Regions from separate parts of the Gibbsiella quercinecans genome, predicted to be linked through region 2. Evidence: predicted binding sites of a transcription regulator. Region 2 holds the regulator's gene; each other region holds the start of a gene.
The links. Region 2 encodes LexA, which represses DNA repair genes until DNA is damaged. Its sites were predicted from a motif close to TNCTGTATGTACATACAGNA; they were not measured.
Positions count from the first base shown of each region.

Region 1 (4,193 bases), 2.1 Mb from region 2:
CACCCAAACGTCCACACACTGCGCCATCCAGTGAAATGAAATAACTGATTCTTATTCTTATAGCGATTGCCGCCGGCGCACGTTTTGTGGCCTAACGGCCCCACGTTTTCATGATAAAAATTAAGTTTTATTGATGTATAGCAAACTATTGGACCCCGTTTGCGGGTATAAATTAATTAGATTCACTTATATTTTCCCTGGTGTTGGCCGAATTGGCAACCCGCCGTATCACAACAGATCGGCGGGATTTTTTTCTGCTTTTGGCGACTTTATTACCACACGAACCTATCCACTGGTTGTTCCCTACCTATTTGCAGAGTGAAATCGTGTAGCGCCGTTGCCTATGCCCATTTTCGCTGGCTTACCACTTTTAACGTGACAGCTGTAAATTAACTTATTAGTTAATATTGTTAAGTATTTTTTTCGGGGAATTATATAAGAAACCAGGTATATGGTTGCGCCCCATTCCCCCGAGCCAGGTTAATACACCCGCGCACGCGGCAGATCGGCCAGCCTTGTTGTGTAAGCCGGCGAGAGCAGTTCACGCTTCATCGCCCACACCTGCTGCGCCCCCTGCCCGGCAAACCACACCTTCGCCCCGCCTGACTGATTGATCTGATCCAACACGCTCATCAGCGGCCCACTGTTAGGCCGCGGCGGGTATTCATCGAACAATCCCAACTGGGCCACGCCCTGGCTGAAAAAGTCTTGCAGTATCACCCCGCATTTTTGGTAACGATGCCCTGGCTGCCAGATCTTATCCAGGCAGCGCATAGCCGCGGTGATAATGTCGCGGGTATCCTGCGAGGGGGTATGGAGCGGTATGCTGGCCGCATTGCCGTAATAGGCGCGATGATTCGCAAAGGGGCTGGTTTTGATCCATGCGCTCACATGACGGCAATACTGGTGTTCCGCCCGCAATTTTTCCGCCGCCCGGCTGGCATGCAGGCAGATGGCCTGGTGCATATGCTCATACAGCGTTATCGGATCGCCAAAGCTACGGCTACAGACGATCTGCTGCTTGGTCGGCGCAAACTCTTCCAGTGCCAGGCACGGCTGGCCACGCAGTTCACGCACCGTGCGCTCAAGCACCACGCTGAAATGCTTGCGGATCATCGCTGTACTGGCATCGGCCAATTGCAGCGCTGTTTCAATCCCCATGACGCTGAGTTTTTTCGCCAACCGCCGGCCGATGCCCCACACTTCCGCCGCCGGCACTATCGCCATTAACCTCCGTTGCCGCGCCGGGTTAGAGAGATCGACCACGCCATTGGTCTTCTGCCACCGCTTGGCGGCAAAGTTAGCCAGCTTGGCCAGCGTTTTGGTTTGCGCAATCCCGATACCAATCGTTAACCCGGTTTCTTTTTTCACCCGGCTTCTGACCTGGTGCCCAAACGTTGCCAGATCGGTACAGTTGCGCACGCCGGTCAGATCGAGAAAGCTTTCATCAATGCTGTAGATTTCGATGTGCGGCGCCATCTCTTCCAGGATGGCCATAACGCGCGTAGACATATCCGCATAGAGCTCATAATTGCTGCTGAATGCGATACCGCCAGCGCGTTCAAAGCGTTGCTTAATCTGGAAATAAGGCACCGCCATTTTTACGCCGCAGGCTTTGGCCTCTGCACTTCTGGCGACAACGCAACCATCGTTATTCGACAGCACAACCACCGGCCGGCCACGCAAATCGGGGCGCCACAGCATTTCACAGCTCGCATAGAAATTGCTCACATCAGCCAATGCGTACATTTACTTGAGCCTGGTGATAACAGAGACAACAACGCCGAATATCTCAACCTCGTCATGGCCTTCCCGCAGGGCTATCGGTTGGTATTTGGGGTTCATCGGCTCCAACTGGCGGCGAGGGTGCAGGCACAGCCGTTTTACGGTGAACTCCCCGGCAACACTCGCGATCACGATATCGCCGTGCCCCGCGCTGATGCTGCGATCGACCACCAGCATGGAGCCTTCGGTGATGCCCGCTTCGAGCATCGAATCCCCTGTGGCGTACAAAAAGTAGGTCGCGTTGGGGTGGCTGATGCAGTACTCGTTCAGATCTATCCGTGCGCCGACATAATCCGCCGCCGGGCTGGGGAAGCCTGCCGGCACTTTGTCAGAGAACAACGGAAGTTCGAGTTTGCCGGGGTTCGCCGTTGGGTAAAATAATCTCATATGCTCACCTTTACTGTTTTTTTATACAGTATAAAGGGAAATTTTTAGCAATGGGAGAGGCCGCTATGCCAAAGCACGCTAGCCTACTGATCGGTAAAGAAAGTTAGTGTGAAGTGACGGGCTAAAAACAGCGCCAGGCGCTTGCCGCACGGCCTTCCTGCACAGGAATCGGTCGTGCCGCAGCCTTAATCAAACTTTTACCGGGCGTTTTATGGTTAACTACCCTGACGTAAAACTACCGAAATAGGTTACAGATAATGGACGATAAAAAACCGCAAGACACCAAGATCAATGAAGGCTTTGCCAAGGTTCACAATGCCGGTGAACTCGTCAGCGAAGAGGAAATCGCGCATTTGGCGGAAAAGGCCAAAGAAGAGGCAAAGGCCAATATGGAAAAGCACGAAGCCAAAAAATCACAGAAAAAGTAGCAGCACGCCAGCCCCAGAAACGCGAAACCCCGGCGGTGGCCGGGGCGCCAGGGCTATTCGCACAGGGGCATACTCATATGCGCCCTGCGGCCGTATTTGGTCCGCCATCGAGGTCTCGAACCCCGGCTCTTACTTCCTGTCACGAAGCAATGCTCTTGCCACGTTGAGCTAATGGCGGATAGAGCGATCATATCGGCCAGAGCCTCATCGTTCAACCCGATTAAACACGTGGGTTCCGCCCCGCCCTTGGTTGAACCGGTTCATAACGCTTGGGGATGTACGCTCACGCCAGCGGCAATCGCACATTGATGCGCGCAGAAGATAGCCCATAGGAAATTGGCGGTTAAATAAATACGTCATTTAAGATAAATAAAAATATCACGCGACTATCAGCGCGGGGAAATATATACCAAACACGCCGGAGTAATATTTTAAACAAGCCAGCAAGCGGGGATAAAGCGAAGAAACATGACGCAGTGATTTTGCCGTTGCAGCGATGACTTTGGTTCCGGGCAAAGGGCGCTTTAGGCGGGTAGCCAAACGATGCGACTCCTTTGCAGCCCCCCAGGGTGAAGCCCTGGAAGGACTATAATGGGTTTTTAAGATAGACGTCCAAAATCCAGAGCACCACTAAAATGCCGATGAAAAGCGGGTTGTTCATATGCCCCCCCTTAACGTTCATACTCATGAAACACAGCTTCCAAAGCAGATTGTCAGATGCACGCTAAGCGCCACAAGAATGTTTAATACAACCAGAAACAGGGTAGTCTCCGCATTGGAAATGCGTAACATTCTACCCTTTCCTGATCGCTCTTCAAGCACATTTGCAAACGGCGCAAGCTCATGACCAGGCACCGTTTCCAGACCGTTCAGCTTCTTTGTTACCGCAGGCCGGGGCACAATGGCACCGCGGCTCTCCTGCGCCTTATGCCCTAGGATGCGGCCATGATGATAACGCTCGGATAAAAACGATTTCACAAGAGTTGATCAGGCTGAGAAATATGCGTTTCGCATTCGATAAAAATCTAAACCTCATGAAAAACCCAAAGCCGAAGAGCCAATGAACACCAATAAAACATTTAAAAAATCAGATAAGAAAAATTAACACTTGCTTAATAAAGCAGGACAAGGATATGATGCGTCATCGGTTTGGAACACAGACCTTATGAAAGCAGTTTTAGTAAAGCAGTTCTCAGTTCAAGAGTTTATCCATAGATGCCCTTCTTCATGAGCCTTCTCCTAAGTGCCCAATAAGTAATTATCTGAATACAGGCCATGTTTGCCACCTTAAGTGGCTAAAAATTAAAGGAAGTATCTATGTCTAATAAAATGACTGGTTTAGTAAAATGGTTTGACGCTGGTAAAGGTTTTGGTTTTATTTCGCCAGCAGATGGCAGTAAAGATGTATTCGTACATTTTTCAGCTATCCAAAGTAATGACTTCAAAACTCTGGATGAAGGGCAAAAAGTGGAATTCTCTATCGAGAATGGCGCAAAAGGCCCTTCTGCCGGCAATGTCTGTGCGATTTAATGCCAGATAATTCGCAAAGGCTTACAATAGCGATGACGGCAATAGCCTGAGCAGTTAAGCCAT
Region 1 covers NZ_CP014136.1:5,084,706-5,088,898, reverse strand. Annotated here, with positions in the region: gene umuC (translesion error-prone DNA polymerase V subunit UmuC) at 481-1,749, opposite strand; gene umuD (translesion error-prone DNA polymerase V autoproteolytic subunit) at 1,750-2,172, opposite strand; gene ACN28Q_RS23120 (hypothetical protein) at 2,430-2,600, shown strand; tRNA gene ACN28Q_RS23115 (tRNA-His) at 2,698-2,778, opposite strand; gene cspE (transcription antiterminator/RNA stability regulator CspE) at 3,918-4,130, shown strand.
Region 1: a site for LexA is predicted at 2,184-2,203, ahead of umuD (translesion error-prone DNA polymerase V autoproteolytic subunit). Genes of this name have one in related genera too.

Region 2 (4,193 bases):
ACCAGCGTGATTGGGCGTGTGCCGCCGCGCAGCATCGCCTGGATGGTCATCGCCAGCGTGCCGGTTTTCGGCTCCAGCAGGCGCCCGGTGCGGGAGCGGCCGCCTTCGACAAAGTATTCCACCGAGTAGCCGCGGGTAAACAGTTCGCCCAGGTATTCACGGAACACCGTGGAATACAGCTTGTTGCCTTTGAAGGTACGGCGAATGAAAAAGGCGCCCAGGCGGCGGAAAATCGGCCCGGCCGGCCAGAAATTCAGGTTAATGCCGGCGGCGATGTGCGGGGGCACCAGCCCCTGGTGATACAGCACGTAGGACAGCAGCAAGTAGTCCATGTGGCTGCGGTGGCAGGGAACATAGACGATTTCGTGGCCGTCCTGCGCCAGTTGGCGCACGCGTTCGGCGTTGGTAACGTTGATCCCTTGATACAGGCGGTTCCAGGTCCAGCCCAGCACGCGGTCTGACAGGCGCACGGTTTCGTAGGAGAAATCGGCGGCGATCTCTTCCATCAGCGCAATGGCGTTCTGCTGCGCTTTTTCGTGAGAGATTTTTTTGCTGCGCGCTTCGTCCTCAACGGCTTTTTCAATCGCCTTGGAAGCCAGCAGCTTGTTGAACAAGTCCTGGCGCGCCGGCAGGCTCGGGCCGACCGCGGCCAGGCGCTGGCGGGCGAAATGCATGCGCGCCACGCGTGCCAGTTTCTGCGCAATGGTTTGATCGGTGCCGTGTTCGTTCGCCATATGGCGCAGCGAAACGGTATTGGAGAAGCGGACGAAGCTGTCGCGCCCCAGCCACAGCACGGCGAAGAACTTCTGTATGCCGTTCAGCAGACGCAGGTGCGGGGTGCCGTGGCCTTCCCGGCCGGGGGAGCGGCCGAACATGACGGAAACCGGCAGCATCTGGATATCGAGATCCGGATTGTTGCGGTGCAGATCCAGATAGTCATGAAACAGCTTGACCGACTCTTCTTTCGGCGTGTAGTACCGGAACACACGCGGGCCGTCGTGAATAAACACATAGCCGGGCAGTACGGTGCCGTCGATTTCCAGCGGAGTGAGCGGATCGGGCAGATCCTGCGCCAGACATTGGGCCCGCAGCGTGAGTAAATCCGCCTTCGAGTTATAAGGTAAAACGTACAAAATCGGCCGAGTGGGATCCAACCCTAACTCCGCGACCGGATCTGACGGGATAACCTTACTTCTTACCAGCAGTTTTAGTAAAGAACTCAATAAGTTATAATAAATTTTACGCCAACTTGACATAACAACGTGAAGCCTCTTGTTAGCAACGCGCCGCAAGCATACCAGAAACCGCTTTGCAGATCTGTGGTGTTAAAAAAGCCGATGCCGTTAAAATGATGTTTTACCCCTGAAAAAGGCGCCCGTAAATGGCAAATCAAGCAACCGGTCTAACGCGTATTATTAAGGCGGCAGGTTATTCCCGGCAGGGGTTTATTGCCGCCTGGCAAAATGAAGCGGCGTTCCGCCAGGAAACCCTCGCCGCCGTGCTCGCCATTATTTTGGCCGCCTGGCTGGACGTTGGGGCGATCGCCCGTATTTTACTGGTGGGTTCCGTGATCCTGGTGATGATCGTCGAGCTGCTTAACAGCGCAATCGAAGCGCTGGTCGATCGCGTGGGCACCGAGCACCACGTGCTTTCCGGCCGGGCAAAGGATATCGGTTCGGCGGCGGTGACGCTGGCGATCATACTGGCGCTGTTTGTTTGGGGCAGCGTGCTGTGGCAGCACTTTGCCTGAATAGCCGCCGCCATTAGGCTGTTTTTCGCCGGTTTTGCGCGCCTACTCCCTGATTTTTATTTATTCTGCGGTTCCCAATCCCCCCGCACCTGTATATACTCACAGCAAAACTGTATAAACAAACAGGGGGCGGGATGAAAGCACTAACTACCAGGCAGCAAGAGGTCTATGACCTGATTCGCGATCATATTTCGCAGACGGGCATGCCGCCCACGCGTGCCGAGATCGCATTGCGTCTGGGGTTCCGCTCGCCGAATGCGGCTGAAGAGCACCTGAAGGCGCTGGCGCGCAAAGGGGTGATCGAGATCATCTCCGGCGCCTCGCGCGGTATCCGCCTGCTGATGGAAGATGAAGACGGCCTGCCGCTGATTGGCCGCGTGGCCGCCGGTGAGCCGCTGCTGGCGCAGCAGCATATCGAAGGGCACTACAAGGTTGATCCTTCCCTGTTCAAACCCAACGCCGATTTCCTGCTGCGGGTAAAAGGGATGTCGATGCGCGACATCGGTATCCTTGATGGCGATCTGCTGGCGGTGCATAAAACGCAGGACGTGCGTAACGGCCAGGTCGTGGTGGCCCGTATCGAAGATGAAGTGACCGTCAAACGCCTGAAAAAACACGGCAACGTGGTTGAATTGCTGCCGGAAAACAGTGAATTCAAACCGATCGTCGTCGATCTGCGTGAGCAAAACCTCACCATTGAAGGGCTGGCCGTCGGCGTTATTCGCAACGGTGACTGGATTTAACCCCCTGCGTTTCCCCCTGATGTAAATCGCCCCTGTCCAGGGGCGATGCCTTTCTTGCTTTTTCAATACGCACTGCCACAGGAATAGGTTGCTATGCGCTTGATTACCGCCTTCTTTAGTGACAACGACAAAGCGCTGTGGCGTTTGGCGTTGCCGATGATCTTTTCCAACATTACCGTGCCGTTGCTCGGTTTGGTCGATACGGCGGTGATCGGCCACCTCGACAGCCCCAGCTATCTTGGCGGCGTCGCCGTGGGTGCGATGGTCACCAGCTTCCTGTTCATGCTGTTCTTATTCCTGCGCATGAGCACTACCGGGCTGGCGGCTCAGGCGCAGGGCGCCGGCGATGCGCAGCGGCTGGCCCAGGCCTTTGTGCAGCCGTTGCTGCTGGCCGGGATTGTCGGCCTGGCGATACTGTTGCTGCGCCGGCCGCTGATCGGACTGGCGTTGCAGGTTGTCGGCGGCGATGGCGAAGTCTTGCAGCAGGCGCGGCTCTTTTTGGATATCCGCTGGTTAAGTGCGCCGGCGGCGCTGGCCAACATGGTGCTGCTGGGGTGGCTGCTCGGCGTGCAGTACGTGCGTGCGCCGGTGCTGTTGCTGATCGCCGGCAACCTGCTGAATATTGTGCTGGATGTGTGGCTGGTGATGGGGCTTGGCTGGAATGTGCAAGGGGCTGCGCTGGCGACGGTGGTGTCCGAGTATGCCATGCTGCTGTTTGGGCTATGGCTCGCCTGGCGGGTGATGAGGCGGCGGGGCATTTCACTGCCGATCTTGCGCCAGGCCTGGCGGGGAAACCTGGGCCGTTTGCTGGCGCTGAACCGGGATATCATGCTGCGTTCCCTGCTGCTGCAGTTGTGCTTCGCCTCGTTGACCATTCTTGGCGCCCGGCTGGGCAGCGAAGTGGTGGCGGTTAACGCAGTGCTGATGAACCTGCTGACCTTTACTGCCTATGCGCTCGATGGTTTTGCCTATGCGGTGGAAGTGCACTCCGGCCATGCCTATGGCGCGCGCGACGATCGCAAGCTGCATCAGGTATGGCACGCCGCCTGCCGGCAGGCGGGCCTGGTCGCGCTGGGATTTGCGGCAATTTACGCCGTTGCTGGCCAACAGATTGTTGGCGCACTGACCTCCTTACCGGCGCTGCGTGAACTGGCAAACCACTACCTGGGCTGGCAGGTGGTGCTGCCGCTGGTCAGCGTGTGGTGCTACCTGATGGATGGCATGTTTATCGGCGCGACCCGCGGCGCGGAAATGCGTAATAGCATGGCGGTTGCCGCCGCCGGCTACGCGCTGGCGTTGCTTACTCTGCCGCTGCTCGGCAACCATGCGTTGTGGCTGGCGCTGTGCGTGTTCCAGATGCTGCGTGGCATTACGCTGGGGTGGCTTTGGCTGCGCCATAACCGGCAGGGCACCTGGTTTGCGCACGAGCGGGCCAGGGAGTAGCCTCCCATTCATTGTGGTTTTTGTTAATATCATGTTACATCTTGCTGGGTAAAGAAAACCCTGGTTATCGGGTTGTTTTGTTGTTGTTTTTAACTAAAAAATCGCTTATTTATGGTGTTTATTGCTGGCTTTTATTTTTAATCCAGAATCTATAGCTAATATTAGTAATGTGGCTGGCTGATTAGGCAACGGCTTAATCCAGTGCAGATGAGGAAAATCTGTTACTCACTTTGGTCAGTTAGGCCAGCCGGATTATC
Region 2 covers NZ_CP014136.1:2,979,642-2,983,834, forward strand. Annotated here, with positions in the region: gene plsB (glycerol-3-phosphate 1-O-acyltransferase PlsB) at 1-1,256, opposite strand, end outside; gene ACN28Q_RS13870 (diacylglycerol kinase) at 1,382-1,750, shown strand; gene lexA (transcriptional repressor LexA) at 1,885-2,493, shown strand; gene dinF (MATE family efflux transporter DinF) at 2,587-3,936, shown strand.

Region 3 (4,193 bases), 710 kb from region 2:
CGAGCACATCAACCCGCTGCTCGCTGAACACCAGCACCAGCGGGGAAGACAATTCCCGCAGCTCAATGCGCAGCGTTTTGCCCGCCAGGCGCTGACGCGCAGGCTTCAGGCTACGCTCACGAAACAACAGGCCGTTGAGCGACGTTTCCAGCACGCCGGTCAACAGCGGGGTCAGCAGCATCGGCATATCCATATCAGAACTTGAAGCCCCTGTGCAGGGCCACAATGCCCCCGGTCAGATTAAAGTAGGACACGTTTTCCAGGCCGGCTTCCTGCATCATGCCTTTCAGGGTTTCCTGATCCGGATGCATACGGATGGATTCGGCCAGGTAACGGTAGCTTTCGGGATCTTTCACCACCAACTCGCCGATCTTCGGCAGCACGTGGAAGGAGTAGGCGTCATAGGCTTTGCTAAGCGGCGCCAGCAGCGGCTTGGAGAACTCCAGCACCAGCAAACGGCCACCGGGCTTCAGCACGCGGAACATGGAGCGCAGCGCTTTATCTTTATCGGTCACGTTGCGCAGGCCAAAAGAGATGGTGATGCAATCAAAGTAATTATCCGGGAACGGCAACGCTTCGGCGTTGGCCTGCACATAGCTGACATTACCGACAATACCGCGATCGCGCAGCTTTTCGCGCCCCATCTTCAGCATGGAGTCATTGATGTCCGCCAGCACCACCTGCCCCTGCTCACCCACCATGCGGGAGAATTTGGCCGCCAGATCGCCCGTTCCGCCGGCAAGATCCAGCACGCGCTGGCCGCTGCGCACGCCGCTGCAATCAATGGTAAAACGCTTCCAGATGCGATGGATACCGAACGACATCAGGTCGTTCATCACGTCATACTTGGCCGCGACCGAATGAAAAACGTTAGCCACCATAGCCTGTTTTTCTTCGCGTGCTACGGTGCGAAAACCGAAATCGGTCGTTTCCTGCGATTGATCTGCCATTGTCCCGCCTGCTATTGAGTCAATTTAGTCTATGAAGTGTATCAGAACGGCGCGCAATTCCCCACCTAACGCGTATCATCCCTGTGATGCGCTGCGCGATTGTTCATCGCCATTTTCATCTTCGCTCGCCGTGGGCAGCGAGCTAACCACCGCATCGCCGCCGGCTTCCCCCACGTCCTGCTCGCGGGCCCGTTGCGCCAACGCTGGGTTAATCGGCCGTTTTACCTCAACACCCAACGCCCGGAACCCTTCGGTCTGGCCGATCAGGTTGCCGCGCCCTTCGCTCAGCTTGTTCATTGCCAGGCGGTAGCTGCCCTGGGCCTTATCCAGGCTTTGCCCCAGCGCGGACATATCGTCAACGAACAGCCGCATTTTGTCATACAGCCTTGCAGCCCGTTCGGCGATGCGCTGGGCGTTCTGGCTTTGGTGCTCATAGCGCCACAGATTGGTGATGGTGCGCAGCGCCACCAGCAGCGTCGTGGGGCTGACCAGCATGATATTGTGCTGCAACGCTTCTCCGATCAGCTCCGGCTCGCGATCGATCGCCAACAGGAACGCCGGCTCAACCGGGATAAACATCAGCACATAATCCAGCGAACGCAAACCGGGCAACTGCTGATAATCCTTGCGGCCCAGCATGCGGATATGGTTACGCAATGAGGAAATATGCTCACTCAGCGCCGCTTCACACGCCAGATCGTCTTCGCTGTTAAAATAGCGCTCATAGGCCACCAGCGACATTTTGGCGTCGATCACCACGTCCTTGCCCTGCGGCAGGCGGACGATCACGTCTGGCTGCATCCGGCTTTGGTGATCCAGCCGCACGCTGACCTGGGTTTCATATTCATGGCCTTCGCGCAGGCCAGAGGCTTCCAGCACCCGGCTCAACACCACCTCGCCCCAGTTGCCCTGGGTTTTATTATCCCCTTTCAGCGCCTTGGTCAGGTTGATGGCTTCGCGCGCCATTTGCGCATTCAGTTGTTGCAGGTTACGGATTTCGTGGGTCAGGGTATGGCGTTCGCGCGCTTCCTGGCCGAAGCTTTCCTGCACCTGGCGGCGAAAGCCATCCAGTTGCTCACGCAAGGGCAACAACAGCCGATCCAGACTTTGCCTGTTCTGCTCATCCACTTTGCGGCCACTGTGCTCGAAGATGCGATTGGCCAGGTTTTCGAATTGGGTGGTCAGGCGCTGCTCGCTGTTAAGCAGCAAGCGCTGTTTTTCTTCCGCCGCCATGCGCGTTTCTTCCAGGCGAATGGTCACCTCACGCAGTTCGGCTTCTTGGGCGCTGTTCACTTCACGCTGGGCGCGTAGTTCCTGATTGAGCTGTTCGCATTCACTGCGCCAATGGTTAAGCTGCTGTAGCTTCTCCTGCCCGGCGGCCATTTGGCTGTGCAGGTTGCGCAGTTCCAGATCGTTCTGCCGCAGTTGCTGTTCATAGCGCTGCTGTTGCTCCTGGCGCGCGGCGATTTCCTGCTGCGCCTGCTGCAATGCCTGCTCCCGCAGGCGCAGTTCCGTCTCATGCTGCGCCCGGTGTCGCTGCACCTGCAGGTTGGCGATCAGCCACCCCAGCAACAGGCCGATCGCCACGCCGCCAATACCATAAATCACGCTGGTATCCACCCTGCCTCCTGTATACGCAATGCCGTTTCGGCGCAAACGCGCCTGCTGCCAGCCACGTTAAAGGGCTGCTGTATGGATGTCCAGTTTGTTTTTATCAGGAAGTGGGCCGAATAACCACGCCGACGCACCGGCAACCTGGGCGATAAAGGGAAGCGCCGGGCTAAAATAATTTGAAGCGATATTCGGCGATAAACTCGGCGCCCAGGGTATGCGCCGTCCGGTAATGCCCGTTGGCTATCACCGGCGTTTTATTCACGTTTTTATAAGACCAGCCCGGCCCAACCATGGCGAACACCGTCAGATTGTTTAATGTAGGATGAGAAGGCGCCCAGCGGCCAAAAACGTTGAGCTCGCCGGTACGCACGGCGACGCCCTGATAGCTGAACTGCCCAAAGTTGCCCGTCACGCCGGCAGTGAACTCGGGTGTAATACGGTATTCGGCCAGCGCAGCCAACACGGTTTCCCCGTCACGCATATAGTCTTCGCCCGCATAGGCCATTGAGGTGAACGTGCCGCGAGAATTCTTTGTCATATGGCGTGGATAAAAACCAAGCTCGCCGCCGCCCTTTGGCGCCCGCGTATGGCCAATACCGAGCTTAAGGCTCCAGCGCGGCGCCTGCCATTTGGCGTCAAGGGCATAATGATTGGCGTGCCGGTCAAAGTGGCGTTTGCTCAACGCCATCGCTTGGTAACCTTCCAGCGCCTGCGTGGTATAAATCTGGCTGCCCAGGCTAAGCGTTGCCTCCGGCTTGAACGCTATACGCAGGATCTGGCGGCGCAGGTAGTTTTGCGATTCACCGTACGCCAGTTGGCCGGTAAACGCATTGCCCTCATAGCCCAGCTCACCGCTAAACAGATGCTGGATGTAACGCCCATCGTTGGTTTGCAGGCGCAGACTATTCGGTGAGTTGCGTTCCATGCTGCGTTCAACATAGGCGCCGTGCAGCGAAAAGCCGGCATGCCTCACCCCGCCGTTCCAGCCCAAATAGGTGGTCGGAGAAAGGCGGTTCGAGGTGGTAATCACGCCATCATTGCGCAACATTTGCCAACCGACACGCGCGTTGAGATCGGCGCCGCCGATATTCCCCTTCAGCTTGATATAACGCTGGCCAAACTTGCTGTAGCCGGCAGCATTGTGTTTGCTGCTGACGCTATCGGTGCTGTACAGCACGCCACGGGAATTAAAATAATCGCTGGCCCCCAACTTTACCGCGCCATAGTAATGGATATCGGCGCCGATCGTGTCAGCCAGATAGCCGGACTGATAACCCAACGCGGCCCCCTGCCCCCAAGCGTTATGCACCGCCTTTGGGTTGGCGGCATCTTCCTTTAAATATTTCCAGTAATTCTTTAACGTTATTTCCGCCTGGCTATCGGTGAAAAAAGGCGAAGCAACCATTGCGCTAAGCGTGCTTTCCGCAGCAGCATTTGTGATGAAAAACAAGAGCAGGATATGAATAAAGCTTCGGGTGGAATAAGTTTTCATTGCAATGACTCTCCCTGATATAAAAAATAGCAATCCACTGACGGAGAATTACTCTTCCGCCTTATCGCACACTTTTGCTATTTCGGCGCTCTGCGCTACGGCGTTTTTTCCAGCGCCGCCTTTCCTTTGGCGACATA
Region 3 covers NZ_CP014136.1:2,264,790-2,268,982, forward strand. Annotated here, with positions in the region: gene ubiJ (ubiquinone biosynthesis protein UbiJ) at 1-181, opposite strand, end outside; gene ubiE (bifunctional demethylmenaquinone methyltransferase/2-methoxy-6-polyprenyl-1,4-benzoquinol methylase UbiE) at 195-950, opposite strand; gene rmuC (DNA recombination protein RmuC) at 1,026-2,570, opposite strand; gene ACN28Q_RS10520 (OprD family outer membrane porin) at 2,731-4,056, opposite strand; gene ACN28Q_RS10525 (histidine phosphatase family protein) at 4,152-4,193, opposite strand, start outside.
Region 3: a site for LexA is predicted at 2,637-2,656, ahead of rmuC (DNA recombination protein RmuC). Genes of this name have one in related genera too.

Region 4 (4,193 bases), 1.5 Mb from region 2:
AGCCCCAATAACATGGAAAGGCGCAGCCAACGCTGCGCTAATGCGCTTTGTGCTTTAAGCCAACGGGTTAACTGGTGCTGTCTGGTGTTTTTCATGAAAGAGTCTGCGTTGCTGACGCTTGCGGCAACGGGCCTGGTTAGCATCCTGTTGAAAAAGTATCTGCTTTAAATGGAAGCAAATAAGCGAACGCTAATGTTACCTCGTCACCGGGCTGGCTGAAAATAATAAAGCACATCATTGTATCAGGATGGGAGGCGTATCAGGGGCAGGGGAGAAAACGGTGGCGCCAGGTAAAAAAAAACGGCTGGGAAACCCAGCCGCTTGATCGCGAACCGCTCTGCGGTTATTTGGCGATGAGCCCATCCAGATAACGCTCGGCGTCCAAAGCCGCCATGCAGCCGGTGCCGGCGGAGGTGATCGCCTGGCGGTAGATGTGATCCATCACGTCGCCTGCGGCAAACACGCCTGGAATGCTGGTCTGGGTTGCGTTGCCATGAATACCGGACTGTACTCTGATATAGCCGTTTTCCAGTTCCAACTGGCCGCCAAACACGCTGGTGTTCGGGCTGTGACCAATGGCGATAAAGACGCCGGCGACTGCCAGTTCTTCCGTCTGCCCTTCGGCCTGGGTGCTGCGCAGGCGCACACCGGTAACGCCCATCTCATCGCCCAAAACCTCGTCCAGAGTACGATCGGTGTGCAGGACGATGTTGCCGTTTGCGACTTTATCCATCAGCCGATCGATCAGGATTTTTTCTGAGCGGAAGCTGTCACGGCGGTGAATCAAGTGAACTTCAGCGGCAATGTTGGACAGATACAGCGCTTCTTCCACAGCGGTATTGCCGCCGCCGACAACGGCCACTTTTTGGTTGCGGTAGAAAAAGCCGTCGCAGGTTGCGCAGGCGGAAACGCCTTTGCCTTTGAATGCTTCTTCTGACGGCAGGCCAAGGTAACGGGCGGAGGCGCCGGTGGCGATGATCAACGCGTCACAGGTATATTCGCCGCTGTCACCGAACAGGCGGAAAGGGCGGTTTTGCAAATCAACGCTGTTGATATGGTCGAACACGATTTCAGTCTGGAATTTCTCTGCATGTTCGCGCATCCGTTCCATCAGCAGCGGGCCAGTCAGGCCTTCCGCATCTCCCGGCCAGTTTTCCACTTCGGTGGTGGTGGTTAATTGGCCACCCTGTTCCATACCGGTAATCAACACCGGTTTCAGGTTTGCCCGGGCAGCGTAGACTGCCGCGGTGTAACCCGCCGGGCCGGAGCCCAGGATCAATAACTTGCTATGTTTAGCCGTGCCCATGAATGACCTCTTTTCCCACAATGGCGGACAGTTAGCCGATTGTAGGGAAAATGCGGCAGTAAAAAAAGCGTGCTGGGGTGTTGTTAACGATTTGTTTGATAGATATTGTCTATTAATAAATCCCATGCTGCATAAAAGAATATAAAACGCGCAGTTTCACTTATGAAAACAGCGTTACGCCGGTAAGGTAATCAACAAAAAACCTGATTTTTATCAGGTTAATATCGCCATCAGGCCACATTTTTACTGCGGAAATTCATAACTAAAAATGGGGATTTGCGTTTTCATGGCGGTATGTTGTTCTGATTTTGCTTCTTTTACTTTGACAATCCGCTGTGCATTTGCGAAAACATCAGAGGAAGAAGAAATTACCCCCCGTACCGGCAGCAAATAGTACGTATTTACGGCGCCGATGTAGCAGATTGCGCCAAGACGAGCCGGCGGCGGGGAATATCGTCCGAACGAGGCGGTGGTTTCTTTTTTCGGTGGGACGTCATTTGTATAGGTTGCGCAGTGTTTGGCAGACAGTGTGCGCGATGGCGAATGATGATAGTGAAAAACTATGACAGGCATCGGGTCTACGCTTGGGACTAGCCCTTATACATTGACGTCGGCTAGGGTGTGGCAAGTGTAAGAAGAATATAAGAGAGACAATAATAATGGCAGACAATAAAAAACGCCCGGGTAAAGATCTTGACCGTATCGATCGCAATATCCTGAACGAGTTACAGAAGGATGGGCGTATTTCGAACGTTGAGCTTTCAAAGCGCGTGGGGTTATCCCCAACGCCGTGTTTAGAACGTGTGCGCCGCCTTGAGCGCCAGGGTTTTATTCATGGTTATACTGCATTGCTTAATCCGCATTATCTGGATGCGTCGCTGTTGGTTTTTGTGGAAATCACGCTGAACCGCGGTGCGCCGGATGTGTTTGAGCAATTTAACTCTGCAGTGCAGAAGCTTGAGGAAATTCAGGAGTGTCATCTGGTTTCCGGTGATTTCGACTACCTGTTGAAAACCCGCGTGCCGGATATGTCCGCTTACCGTAAGCTGCTTGGTGAAACCTTGCTGCGTCTGCCGGGGGTAAATGACACCCGCACATACGTAGTCATGGAAGAAGTGAAACAGAGTAACCGTCTGGTGATTAAAACACGGTAAGGTACAGGTGCAAAACCTGATTAAATTGGTTACACTCCTGTTCATTCATACAGCTTCAGCGCCGGGGCGAGCTCTCGGCGTTGTTGCTATGTCAGGCAACAGGAACCTGGAGAGCCTTTCTTGAGCCAGGAATACACAGAAGACAAAGAAGTCACCCTAAAAAAACTCAGCAGTGGGCACCGCCTGCTTGAAGCTGTGTTGATTGTGGTGGCGATTTTCGCCGTTTATCTTATGGTTGCGCTGGTCAGCTTCAATCCGTCTGATCCGAGCTGGTCGCAAACGGCGTGGCATGAACCTATCCATAACATTGGGGGTGGCGTTGGCGCCTGGATGGCCGATACGTTGCTCTTTACCTTCGGGGTATTGGCCTACGCGATCCCACCGATCATGATTATTCTGTGCTGGGCTGCTTATCGCCAGCGCGATACCCGTGATTACATCGATTATTTTGCACTCTCGCTACGTTTGATCGGAACGCTGGCGCTGATTCTTTCTTCATGCGGCCTGGCCGCGTTAAACGTTGACGATCTCTACTATTTCGCTTCAGGCGGCGTGATTGGCAGCCTGCTGAGCAATGCCATGCTGCCTTGGTTTAACGGCATTGGCGCCACGTTGGTGTCGCTGTGCATTTGGGCTGTGGGGCTGACCTTGTTTACCGGTTGGTCATGGCTGGTGATCGCAGAAAAAATGGGTGGAGTGGTGCTGGGCATGTTGACCTTTATGTCCAACCGCTCGCGCCGCGACGATCGCTACCTGGACGACGATGAAGACGAACAGGCGCCGGGCGAGAAGCCGCCGCTAGGTAAAGAGGCGGCGGCGCTGGCTAACAGCATTGGCGCCGCGCAAGACGATGACGTGCTGTTCTCGGCGCCATCGGTTAATGAGCGCGTGCAGGATACGGCGCAGGCGGACGACGCGGCAGAGGATGAGCAACAAGCGCAGCCGGATGCCCAGCCAGTCGCGGAGCACAGTGAACCAACTGCGCCGGAAGCGCCGGTTGCCAGCACCGAGCCGCAAGCGCCTGCCGCCGAAGCAGCAGCGCCGCCGCAAACGCCGCCGCTGTATTCATTCGAATTGCCGGAAGAAACGCCCGCGCCTAAAACACCGCAGGCTGCGGCCTATCAGGAGGACGATGAGCCTCGCCTGGGCAATTGGAACGCCCCGGTGCAGCCGGAGCGCACCCCGCATTCCCCATTCGATTTCTCCGCCGCGCAGCGTGATGAAGATATCGGCGCGGACTTCGATTTCAACACCGTAGGCGCCAAGCCGGCAGCACCTTCCGCAGCAGAAGTGGCCGCCGCAAGCACGACCTTTATGCCTGCCTTCAGCGCCACCAGCGACGATAATCCGCAGGTGAAGCAGGGGATTGGCCCGGAATTGCCGCGCCCGAACCCGGTGCGCATCCCCACCCGGCGTGAGCTGGCTTCCTATGGCATCAAGTTGCCTTCGCAACGCCAGGCCGAACAGGAACAGCGTAACCACGCGCCTGAACCACAGGGCGCGCATGGGGCGGAGGATGACGATAACGAAGCTATGCAGGCAGCGCTGCGCCAGGAGTTTTTGGCACAGCAAAATGCCCGCTATGGCGAACAATCCTCGCAGGCCGACGATGAAGATGCCCTGCAGGAAGCGGCGCTAAGCCAGGCCTTTGCCGAACAACAGCAGACGCGCTACGGCCAGCAAGATGAGGAATTGGCGCAGCCAACTGCATCAAACCCGGTCGATACCCGCAA
Region 4 covers NZ_CP014136.1:4,507,153-4,511,345, forward strand. Annotated here, with positions in the region: gene cydD (heme ABC transporter permease/ATP-binding protein CydD) at 1-95, opposite strand, end outside; gene trxB (thioredoxin-disulfide reductase) at 344-1,306, opposite strand; gene ACN28Q_RS20565 (hypothetical protein) at 1,550-1,879, opposite strand; gene lrp (leucine-responsive transcriptional regulator Lrp) at 1,966-2,460, shown strand; gene ACN28Q_RS20575 (DNA translocase FtsK 4TM domain-containing protein) at 2,581-4,193, shown strand, end outside.
Region 4: a site for LexA is predicted at 2,496-2,515, ahead of ACN28Q_RS20575 (DNA translocase FtsK 4TM domain-containing protein). Genes of this name have one in related genera too.